One region of the Janthinobacterium sp. UMAB-60 genome, then DNA from elsewhere that is predicted to be linked to it. Evidence: predicted binding sites of a transcription regulator. Region 1 holds the regulator's gene; the other holds the start of a gene.
The links. Region 1 encodes LexA, which represses DNA repair genes until DNA is damaged. Its sites were predicted from a motif close to ACTGTATNNNNATACAGT; they were not measured.

Region 2: the regulator LexA is predicted to act here: its motif matches at 3,747-3,764, upstream of imuA (translesion DNA synthesis-associated protein ImuA).

The regions. Positions count from the first base shown of each region.
Region 1 covers NZ_LT607484.1:346,914-352,394, forward strand. The annotation lists gene K0F86_RS07450 (replicative DNA helicase) at 1-954, opposite strand, end outside; gene rplI (50S ribosomal protein L9) at 1,090-1,545, opposite strand; gene rpsR (30S ribosomal protein S18) at 1,573-1,863, opposite strand; gene priB (primosomal replication protein N) at 1,889-2,188, opposite strand; gene rpsF (30S ribosomal protein S6) at 2,209-2,598, opposite strand; gene lexA (transcriptional repressor LexA) at 2,875-3,510, shown strand; gene K0F86_RS07480 (cystathionine gamma-synthase family protein) at 3,577-4,818, opposite strand; gene purF (amidophosphoribosyltransferase) at 4,967-5,481, opposite strand, start outside.
Region 2 covers NZ_LT607494.1:221,811-227,291, reverse strand. The annotation lists gene K0F86_RS20540 (S9 family peptidase) at 1-751, opposite strand, end outside; gene K0F86_RS20535 (glutathione S-transferase N-terminal domain-containing protein) at 822-1,526, opposite strand; gene K0F86_RS20530 (DNA polymerase Y family protein) at 1,599-3,086, opposite strand; gene imuA (translesion DNA synthesis-associated protein ImuA) at 3,016-3,726, opposite strand; gene K0F86_RS20520 (putative Na+/H+ antiporter) at 3,933-5,198, shown strand; gene K0F86_RS20515 (GNAT family N-acetyltransferase) at 5,233-5,481, opposite strand, start outside.

The sequences.
Region 1 (5,481 bases):
CAAACGGCGCGAGCGGGCGCGCAATTCGATCGAATTCAAGGCCGGCGTTTCATCGATGTACAACTGCGCGTCGTTCATCTTTTGAATCGCATTCGTCAGGCGTGGCCAGTCTTCGTCGTTCAGGCGGCCCGTGCGCAGACGGTGCTGGTCGAGCTGGCCGACGGAACCGAGCATACGCATGGCCAGCTGGGCGCCGCCCATCTCCATCGAGAACACGGCCACGGGCAAGCCGCTGTCGATGGCCACGTTTTCGCCGATGTTGACGGAAAACGCCGTCTTGCCCATCGAAGGACGGCCCGCCACGATCACCAGGTCGCCCGGCTGCAGACCGGAGGTCATGCGGTCGAGGTCAATGAAACCAGTGGGCACGCCCGTGATTTCACTCTGGTTGTCGCGGCTGTACAGCTCGTCGATACGCTCGACCACCTGCGTCAGCAGGGGCTGGATGGCGGTCCAGCCCTGGGCGCCGCGCGCGCCTTCTTCGGCGATGGCGAAAATCTTCGATTCGGCCTCGTCAAGCATCTGCTTGACTTCCTTGCCTTGCGGGCTGAAGGCCGTGCCGGAGATATCGTCGGCGACGGTGATGAGTTTGCGCAGCACGCCGCGGTCGCGCACGATCTCGGCATAACGCCGGATGTTCGCGGCCGATGGCGTGTTTTGCGCCATGGCGTTCAGGTAAGCGAGTCCGCCCACATCATCGGCCTTGCCGAGCTGGGTCAGGGTTTCAAAAACAGTAATGACATCGGCGGGCCTGGAGCCGTTAATCATCTTGACGATTTGCTCGAAGATGATGCGATGGTCATAGCGATAGAAATCCTCCGCATGCATGAAGTCGGCGATGCGGTCATACGCTGCATTGTCGCGCAACAGACCACCGATAACGGATTGTTCTGCTTCGATCGAATGCGGCGGAATACGGAGGGAATCCAGTTGCGGATCAGAGGGGGCGTTCATGGCGCGAATTATACCCGCTTCGGCGTGCTGGCAAAAATAAAGGGCTGAAATTGAGCGAAAAAAAGGCCACAAAAAAGCCGGGCGAACCCGGCTTTTCATAGTGCGGCAATGCTTGCGGGCCAGGCCCGCAGACGATTACGCGTTCGCGTCTGGTACGACAGCGATAACAACTTCCACAACCACGTCGGTGTGCAGAGCAACCGAAACGTTGTGCTCGCCAACGATCTTCAGCGGGCCGGTAGGCATGCGGATTTGTGCTTTTTCAACAGCAAAACCTTGCTTGGTCAGCGCTTCAGCGATGTCGAAGTTGGTGACGGAACCGAACAGACGGCCATCAACACCAGCTTTTTGAGCAACTTGAACGGTCAGGCCGCTCAGTTTTTCGCCCTGGGCTTGCGATGCGGCCAGTTTGGCGGCAGCAGCTTTTTCCAGTTCGGCGCGCTTGACTTCGAATTCAGCCACAGCGGTTGCCGTGGCACGACGTGCCAGGCGTTGCGGGATCAGGAAGTTACGTGCGTAACCGTCTTTGACTTTGACGACTTCGCCGAGGTTACCGACGTTAACAACTTTTTCTAACAGAATGATTTGCATAGTTCTTCTCCAGGAATATCTGACCGATTAAGCGTGGTGCAGATCGGTGTATGGCAGCAGCGCGAGGAAGCGAGCGCGCTTGATTGCGGTGTCGACTTGGCGCTGGTAGTGCGCTTTGGTACCGGTCAGGCGTGCTGGCATGATCTTGCCGTTTTCCTGGACGAAGTCTTTCAGCGTGTCGACGTCTTTGTAGTCGACTTGCTCAACGTGAGCTGCAGTGAAGCGGCAGAACTTCTTGCGTTTGAACAAAGGGTTTTGCTGTTTGCGTTTTTCTTTAAGCTTGAGCTTATTTTTGTCGAACTTTTTACCGAATGCCATGTCAGGCTCCTGTATCTAAAATGCGCTAGTCAGAATTGACTGCACTAAAATCAATGATGTGAAACACCAAACTCTTGCTGTTGCGGCTCTTCCTGGCCAGGAAACCCGTGAACTGATACACCCCACCCAAGCTTGCCTGGCTGAACCGGCCTGAGATTTCGCCAGCGGCTAGCGCGGCAACATCAAACTCGGTCAAACGGGCAATCCCTGCTTCCATCTGCTGCGAACTGTGTTGCAATACTGCATTCACAATCGGCAGCCCTGCCGGGGTATAGCGCAATATTTCGCGCTCGGCAATGATGGCGGTAACTTGTAGCTGGTTCAGCGCACGATCCTGGTCAAGAATTAAGCTGCGGCTGCGACTGGAGCGGCTGCTGGTGCTTCGGTGCGGTGGCTTTTGGCCGCGTCTTCGCGTTGTACCGATTTCATCATCGGCGAAGGAGCTGTTTCAGCTTTCTTCATTTTAACGGTCAGGTGACGCAACACGGCATCATTGAATTTGAATGCTGTTTCCAACTCGACCAGGGTCTCGTTGTCGCATTCGATGTTCAGGCAGATGTAGTGTGCTTTAGGCAGCTTTTGGATCGAGTAAGCCATTTGACGGCGGCCCCAATCTTCCACGCGGTGAACCGAACCGCCGCGGGTGGTTACGCTGGCTTTGTAGCGTTCGATCATCGCGGGCACTTGCTCGCTTTGGTCCGGATGGACGATAAAGACTATTTCATAATGACGCATGCAAACTCCTTCAGGTCGGATTGATAATCGCCCACCCCGGCGTCAAGACGGGTGTGGGAAGGTCAGCCGAAGATTATAACCGCCTTTTGCAAACGTTTCAATCATTCCTTCAACAAGCGGCCCGCGCACGGGGCAGGTCAGGCGTTTTTTCCTGCCCATTCCGGTATTTCGCACGAAATTCGCGCAAATGACGGAAATCCCCTTGCATAGTGGGCGATACTGTACAAAAATACAGACTGTTCATATAGACAGCATTTTAGTATGCACCCACCGCTCATGATCAAGCTGACAGCACGACAAGAACAAATCCTGAACCTGATCAAGGACGCGATTGAAAACACGGGTTTTCCTCCCACCCGTGCCGAAATCGCCAATGAACTGGGTTTCAAATCGGCCAATGCGGCCGAAGAGCATTTGCAGGCCCTGGCCCGCAAGGGCGCGATCGAGATTTCGCCCGGTACCTCGCGCGGCATCCGCCTGATCGGCGCGGCGGCCGAAGCGCAGGCATCGAAAGTGCCGGCGGCACTGCTGATGTCGCTGCCCCTGATCGGCCGGGTGGCGGCAGGCTCGCCCATCCTGGCACAGGAAAACCTGGAGGCAAGCTACAACGTCGACCCGGCCCTGTTCTCGGCCAAGCCCGACTTCCTGCTGAAGGTGCGCGGCTGGTCCATGCGCGACGCCGGCATCATGGATGGCGACTTATTGGCCGTGAAGAAGGTCGACAGCGCCAAGAACGGCCAGATCGTCGTCGCCCGCATCGGCGACGAAGTCACCGTCAAGCGCTACAAGAAGACGGGTTCCGTCATCGAACTGCTGCCGGAAAACCCCGACTTCAAGGTCATCACCGTGTCGCCGGAAGATGAGTTTGCTCTGGAAGGTTTAGCGGTAGGCTTGATGCGCAGCTGGCATTAAACCACCGCAGGTAAAAAGGGCCGCAACAGCATGACTGTTGCGGCCCTTTTTTATTGCCCTGGCGTTTTATGCCTCCAGCGCGTTGCTAAAATCCTCGAGCAAATCAACCTCGTCCTCGATACCAACCGACACGCGGATCAGTGACTCGGCAATGCCCATGCTGGCACGGCGCTCGGCACCCATCTCATAAAAGATCGTGTGGGCGACAGGAATGACCAGGGTGCGCGTATCACCGAGGTTGCTCGCTGGAATAGCAAGATTGAGGCGATTGAGGAAATCGAAGCAATCGATGCCCTCTTTTAATTCAAAGCTGAACAGCGAGCCATAGCTGCGGAACAAGTCCGTCGCCAGCGCGTGCTGCGGGTGCGAGGGCAAGCCCGGGTAATGCACGGCCGCGACGCGCGGGTCGGCGGCAAGCATGCTGGCCAGCGCCAGGGCGTTCGAGCAGGTACGGTCCATGCGCAAGGCCATGGTTTCCGCGCCGACGGCGATATGGTGCGCCGCTTCCGGCCCCAGCGATGCGCCGAAATCGCGCAAGGCCTTGGCGCGGATTTGCGCGATGCCCCACTGGGCTGGCGCCGCTTTTTTATAATTGTCGAAAATGTTCGGGTAGCGCGTCCAGTCGAACACGCCCGTGTCCGTCAAGCTGCCCCCCAGCGCATTGCCGTGGCCGCCGATGGATTTCGTCAGCGCATTGACCACCAGCCCCGCGCCCACCGCTTTCGGGCGGAACAGGTAAGGCGTCGTCATGGTGTTGTCGACGATGTACAGGATGCCCTTCTCGCGGCACAAGTCACCGATCTTTTTCAGGTCGGCGATCTGCGTGCGCGGATTGGCGATGGTCTCAACAAACACGATGCGCGTGGCCGGCGTGATGGCGGCCGCCACATTGGCCACCTCGGTGGCGTCGACGAAGGAGACGGCGATGCCCTGCCCCGTCACCGTTTGCCACAGGCTGTTGGTGTTGCCAAACAAAAAGGCCGACGACACGACATGGTCGCCCGCGCGCAGCAGCGACTGCACCACGGCGCCGATGGCGCCCATGCCGGTGGCGAAGCACAGGGTCGCCACGCCGTCTTCCATCTGGTTGACCTTGTCTTCCAGCGCGGACACGGTGGGATTGCCCTGGCGGCCATAGCGAAAGCCCGGCTCCTTGCCCTGGAACACGGAAGCGAGCTGGCGTGCGTCGCTGTAGCCGAACGCGACGGAGGTGTGCACAGGCTTGTGCAGCGAGCCATGCTCGATACCCTTGCGGCGGTCGTTATGCAGGATGGTGGTGGTAAAGCCGTAGTTTTTTTTGGTGGTCATGGTGGAAGTTCCGGATATTCGATTTGCCGCTTAACCCCAAGGCAAATGCTGGGGTCAGTCCCTGCGGGATCGGAATGCGCACCACTGGCGCGCATTCCCCTGAAGGTCTGACCCCGAAAAAAAGCCCGGCATCGGCCGGGCAGGTTACTTATGCTTCTGTCGTCGCCAGGTTCAGGTTCAGCTGGGAACGTGGCGTATCTTCGGGCGCTGCCGCCTTCGGATGGTGGCGCGCATATTCCAGGCGGTCCAGATATTCCTGCGACACGTCGCCCGTCACGTACACGCCATCGAAGCACGACGCCTCGAAATTGACCAGGGCAGGATTGACGTCGGCGATCGCCTGCTTCAACGCGCCGATATCCTGGTACACCAGATAGTCGGCCGTGATTTCACGGCACACTTCTTCCGTCGTGCGGCCATAGGCGATCAGCTCATCGCGCGTCGGCATGTCGATGCCGTACACGTTCGGGTAAATCACCGGTGGCGCGGCCGAGGCGAAGATGACTTTCGTCGCGCCCGCTTCGCGTGCCATCTGCACGATTTCACGGCTGGTCGTGCCGCGCACGATGGAATCGTCGACCAGCAACACCACTTTATCCTTGAATTCGGACGGAATCGCGTTGAGCTTCTGGCGCACGGATTTCTTGCGCGCCGCCTGGCCCG
Region 2 (5,481 bases), on a different contig from region 1:
GGTAGCGCGCGCTCCAGGCGGCAATCACATTGGCGACATACGCGGCGTCATCGCGCCCCGTCAATAAATGGTCGGCATCGTCGAGCGACACAAAACTTTTCGGGTGCTTGGCGGCAGTAAAGATATCCATCGCGTTCGACAGGCTCACCGTCGTGTCGTTGGGCGCGTGCATCACCAGCAGGGCGCGGCGCAGGCCGGCGATATGGGCCTTCAGGCTGTGGCTGCCCGCGTCGGCGACGAATTGCTGGCGGATGCGGAAGGGCCGCCCTTCCAACTGCACCAGCGCCTCGCCCTCGGCGGCGATTTGCTCCAGGTGCGCGCTGAACATGCGCGTGACATACGCGGGCGTGCTGGGGGCGGCCAGGGTCACCACGGCCGTCGCTTCCGGCACTTGCGCGGCGGCCGCGAGCACGGCGGCGCCGCCCAGGCTGTGGCCGATCAGCAATTGCGGCGCAGCATGTTTTGCCCGCAAGAAATCGGCGGCGGCCAGCAGGTCGTCCACGTTCGACGAAAAATTCGTGGCGGCAAACTCACCCTCGCTGGCGCCCAGTCCCGTGAAGTCGAAGCGCAGCACGGCGATGCCGTGTTGCGTCAAGCCTTGCGCGATGCGCCGCGCGGCCAGCACGTCCTTGCCGCAGGTAAAACAGTGGGCGAACAGCGCGTAGGCGCGGATGGCGCCGTCGGGCGCATCGAGGCGCGCCGCCAGCACATGGCCGTGTGCGCCGGGAAAATCTTGCCGGGTGGATTTCATTATCTCAGATCAAAGCTGCCGCGCAGCGCGGCCGATGGCGCATTGTAGCGCCGCCCGGCCACCGCCTGCTTCAAGCACGCTTGGGAATATCCACGCCCCTGGCAACGGCTGGCCTGGCCAGGAATGCGTCCAGCGCGCGCTGCAGGTTCGGAAAATTGTTAAAACCTACCAGCTCGCCCGCGCCATAAAAACCCACCAGGCAGCGCACCCACGGGAAGATGGCGATGTCGGCAATCGTGTACTGACTGCCCATGATCCAGTCGCGGCCCTGCAGGCGCTGCTCGAGCACGCCCAGCAGGCGCTTCGCTTCGCCAATATAGCGTTCCAGCGGACGCTTGTCTGCGTAGTCCTTGCCGGCGAATTTATGGAAGAAGCCCACCTGGCCAAACATGGGGCCGATACCTCCCATCTGGAACATCAGCCACTGGATGGTTTCGTAGCGCAAGCCCGCGTCCTGCGGCAGGAACTTGCCCGTCTTTTCCGCCAGGTACAGCAGGATGGCGCCCGACTCGAACAGGGCCAGCGGCTTGCCATCGGGACCGTGCGGATCGAGGATGGCGGGAATCTTGTTGTTCGGATTGAGGGACAGGAAGGCGGGCGACAGCTGGTCGTTCTGCTCGAAGCTGACCAGGTGCGGCTCGTACGCCAGACCCAGCTCTTCCAGCAGGATCGAGACCTTGATGCCGTTCGGCGTCGGCAGCGAATACAGCTGCAGGCGCTCGGGATGCCGGGCAGGCCATTTTTGGGTGATGGGGAAGTCGGAAAGTTGTGTCATGGATATCCTTCAATTAAAGACGCGGCGCAAGCAAGTATAGCCAAGCATGGCGGTTTCAGCAGGACAGCGCCGTCAGCCAAACAAGCCATGCAAAAACCAGCGCGGCGCCGCGTCTTCCGCGCTGCCGGCGATGCGTTCGCGGTAGACCCAGTAATGGGCGTGGTCGAGGCCTTCCGCAATAAAATAGTCGCGCGCCTGCGACTGGCCCCACCAGCCCGCCTCGATGCGCTCGGCCACGGACACCATTTTCAAAGGCGAGCCATAGAAGGGCCGATGTTCGCGCATCAACAGGGCGATGGGCTGGGCCAGCAGCCAGCCGGGACGGGGCATGCCGGACAAGCCGGGCGGCAAGTCGGGTGCCGCGCTTCTTGAAACGGGCTTGGCCGGCAGCGGCAGCCACTGGTTGGCCGCCTCGGGACGGTAATCGGCGCGCGGCACTGCCTGCAAGACATTTTCCATGCCCAGGCGCGCCACCAGCAATTCCAGCAAGCGCTGACGCTCCTGCGGCGTGCCGCCCGGCTCGGGAAACAGGCTCTCGCTCGGTGGCGCCATTGGCTGCACCTGCAGCGCTTCCAGGCTCAGGCCGATCACGGGTGCCTCCAGCACCAGCTGCGCCAGGCGCTCCTTGAGCAGGCGCACCAGGTGCTCGTCGCGCCAGACGGCGACACCCAAGGCCAGGTCGATGACGGTGGGCGGGCGCGCCACCCTGCCCCGCTCGTGCGCCAGCAGCAGCTGTATGCGCTCGACGGCGAATTGCCGCGCGCACAGCCAGCCCGTCATTTGCTGCAGCAGGCGGCGCGCACCGAACAGCAGCGCGTCCGCGTGCTCGACGCGGTCGAACAATTCCAGGCTGGCGCGGAACGTGGGCGGCGCTTCGATCCAGACGAACAGTTCCGTGCCGTGGCCATGCGCGTCGTCGAGCATCTCCAGCACGGCGGCGCCGCAGCGGCGCTGCAAGCCGGGCCGGGGCAAGTGGCGCAGCTGCCCCAGGGTGCGGCAGCCGATGCCTTCGAACCAGTCGAGCCAGGGGCGCGCGGGCGGCAGCAGGGCGCACGGCAGGCCGTCGAGGCGGCGCACCAGGCTGGCCATGCTCAAGGTCCGGCCCCGGCGCGTGCCAGCGCGCGCCAGCAGCCAGGCCCCGCGCGCCGTGGGGGCGCACGACAGCTGGGCCGTGTAGCCGAGCGCGCACAAGCTGGCCGCAATCTGCCGGCACAGGGCGCGCACGCCGCCGAACAGGCGCAGGCTGGCGCCCGCATCGACCAGCAGGGTCGCTTCCTCGCCCTGCGCCACCAGCGGCGAGTATTGCAGCAGCGCCAGCGCCACCGCTTGCAGGGCTTGCGCTTCCAGTTCGGGCGAGCGCTCGTGCAGGCGCGCCTGCGGCGCCAGCATCAGCACGCCGCCACGGCGCATGCCCGGCCGGATGCCGGCCGCCCGCGCCAGCGGCGACAGGGCCATCACTTGCTCCTGCTCCAGCACCACGCCCAGCTGGTCAGCCGACCAGCGCGGGCAAAATACTTCGAGCGGGAGCCGGGGCAGGCACAGGCCGATCCAGAGTCGCATGGCGTAGCAGTAAAGAAGGAGGTTGCAGGGGCAGGAACAGGGGCGCGTCGCGCTGCGGTCCCCGGCGCTTGATGAAGCCGATCTCGATGCCGCCGGCGGCCGGGCGCACGGACAGGCGCAGCGGCGCCGGCGACGCATCCTGCGCGCCGTGCAAGGGGCGCAGCATGCAGAACAGGGTGTTGCCCGATTGCGCCGCCAGGTGCAGGCGGCGCAGGCTGTCGGCGCGCACGTGCGACTGCCAGAACAGCAAGGCGCCGCAACTGCCGCTGCGCAAGATGTTTTCCGCCGCCCACAAGGCATCCTTGCTGCCGGCGCTTTTGAGCCACAGCAGCTGCGACGGCGCCAGACCCTGCGCGGCCAAGGCCAGCGCCTGCGGCGGATGGGGCGGCTGCAGCAGCACGATGGGCAAGCCCGGCAGTTGCGCCAGCGCGGGCGCCAGCAGCCGCAATTCGCCGCTGCCCGGCTGCTGCACCAGCAGATCGATGAGGCTGCCGCTGGGCCAGCCGCCGCCGGGCAGCTGCGCGGACAGGGCGGCAAAGCCCGTGTCCAGGCAGCGCGTGGCGCCCTGTCCCAGCTGCGATGCGCGCCATAAAGACGGGTGCAAGGCTTCCGGCGCGGCCATCAATTCGGAATGTTGCATAATTGAATATGAAGATGAATACTGTATGCATATACAGTACTATCCAGTCCGGCTTTTGGCAAGGCTTATCTGTCAGATAGCGTGCCCGGGGCCGCTCCGCCATGTCCGAAAAACCCCGTTTCTGGCATCGATTGCTGTACCATAAGCACTCTCCTTACCGCCTGGCAACGTACCAGTCGGCTCCCTCCGTCCATAAGGAAACGCATTTGACCACCATCCAACTCATCAGCGCCATCGTCTTCGGCCTTGCGCTCATCCACCCCTTCGCCGCCAAATCGTTTGAAACCCTGGCGCAGCGCCATCCCCGCCACGGGGGGCTGCTGCACCTGCTGGGCGAAGTGGAAGTCGTGTTCGGCTTCTGGGCTTTCATCTTGATCATCATCATGGCCTTTGTCTCGGGCGGCGATGCGGCCATCGAGTATGCCGAATCGCGCCAGTACACGGAACCGCTGTTCGTCTTTGTCGTCATGGTGGTGGCCGCTTCGCGCCCCGTGCTCGACGCCGTGCAGCGCCTGCTCAAGGGCGTGGCGCGCGTCATGCCGCTGCGCACGGAACTGGCCCTCGTCTGGCTGGGACTGGCACTCGTGCCCCTGACGGGCTCGATGATCACGGAACCGGCCGCCATGACGCTGGCCGCGCTGATGCTGGCGCCGCAAATCTTCCGTCCGGGCATCCCCGAATGGCTGAAATACGGCGCGCTGGGCGTGCTGTTCGTCAACGTTTCCATCGGCGGCACCCTGACTTCGTACGCGGCGCCGCCCGTGCTGATGGTGGCCACCACGTGGAACTGGGACAGCGCCTACATGGCCAGCCATTTCGGCTGGAAAGCCGCCATCGCCGTGCTGGTCAACGCCACGGGCGTGAGCATATTGCTGCGTAAATACCTGCACAGCAACACCTCCGACATCAAGCCGAAAGCCGGTGACGTGGAAGCGCCGAAAGTGCCGCTGGCCGTCAGCGTCGTGCACATGATCGTGCTGGGCGGCGTGGTGGCCCTGGCGCACCATCCCGTGCTGTTCTTCGGCCTGTTCCTGTTCTTCCTCGGCTTCGTGCAGGCGTATGAGCGTTATCAAAGCCCGCTGATCCTCAAGGAAGGCTTGCTGGTCGGCTTCTTCCTCGGCGGCCTGGTGGTACTGGGCGGCATGCAGCAATGGTGGCTGCAGCCCATCGTCTCGAGCCTGAAACCGCTGGCCCTGTTCTTCGGCGCCCTGGGCTTGACGGCGATCACGGACAATGCGGCCCTGACTTACCTCGGATCGCTGATCGTCGGCATGACGGACGAAGCGAAATACATGCTGGTGGCTGGCGCCGTGGCCGGTGGCGGCCTGACCGTCATCGCCAATGCGCCGAATCCGGCCGGCGTATCCCTGCTGCGCCGCGGTTTCAAGGATGAATCGATCGGCGCCGTCGGCCTGCTGGCGGGCGCCCTGCTGCCGACGGCCGTGGCGGCCCTGGCTTTCCTGGCTTTGTAGTCACCGCAATGCGGCGGCCACCCTGGCCGCCGCTTTAATCCCCTTCGTACACGAGGAAGTGCAGCCGGTCATAAAACAGGCTGTAGGCATAGTCGAACGTGCCCACGCTGCGAAAACCCTTGTGCAGATACACCTGCAGCGCTTCGCTCTTTTCCCATACCGTCAAGGTGATGCGCGCGCAGCCCTTGCGGCCGGCCAGGTCGCGGATTTCATGGAACATTTGCCTGAACAAGCCCTGGCCCCGGTATTTCTCGTCGATGGCCAGGCTGCTGACGAAACAGTC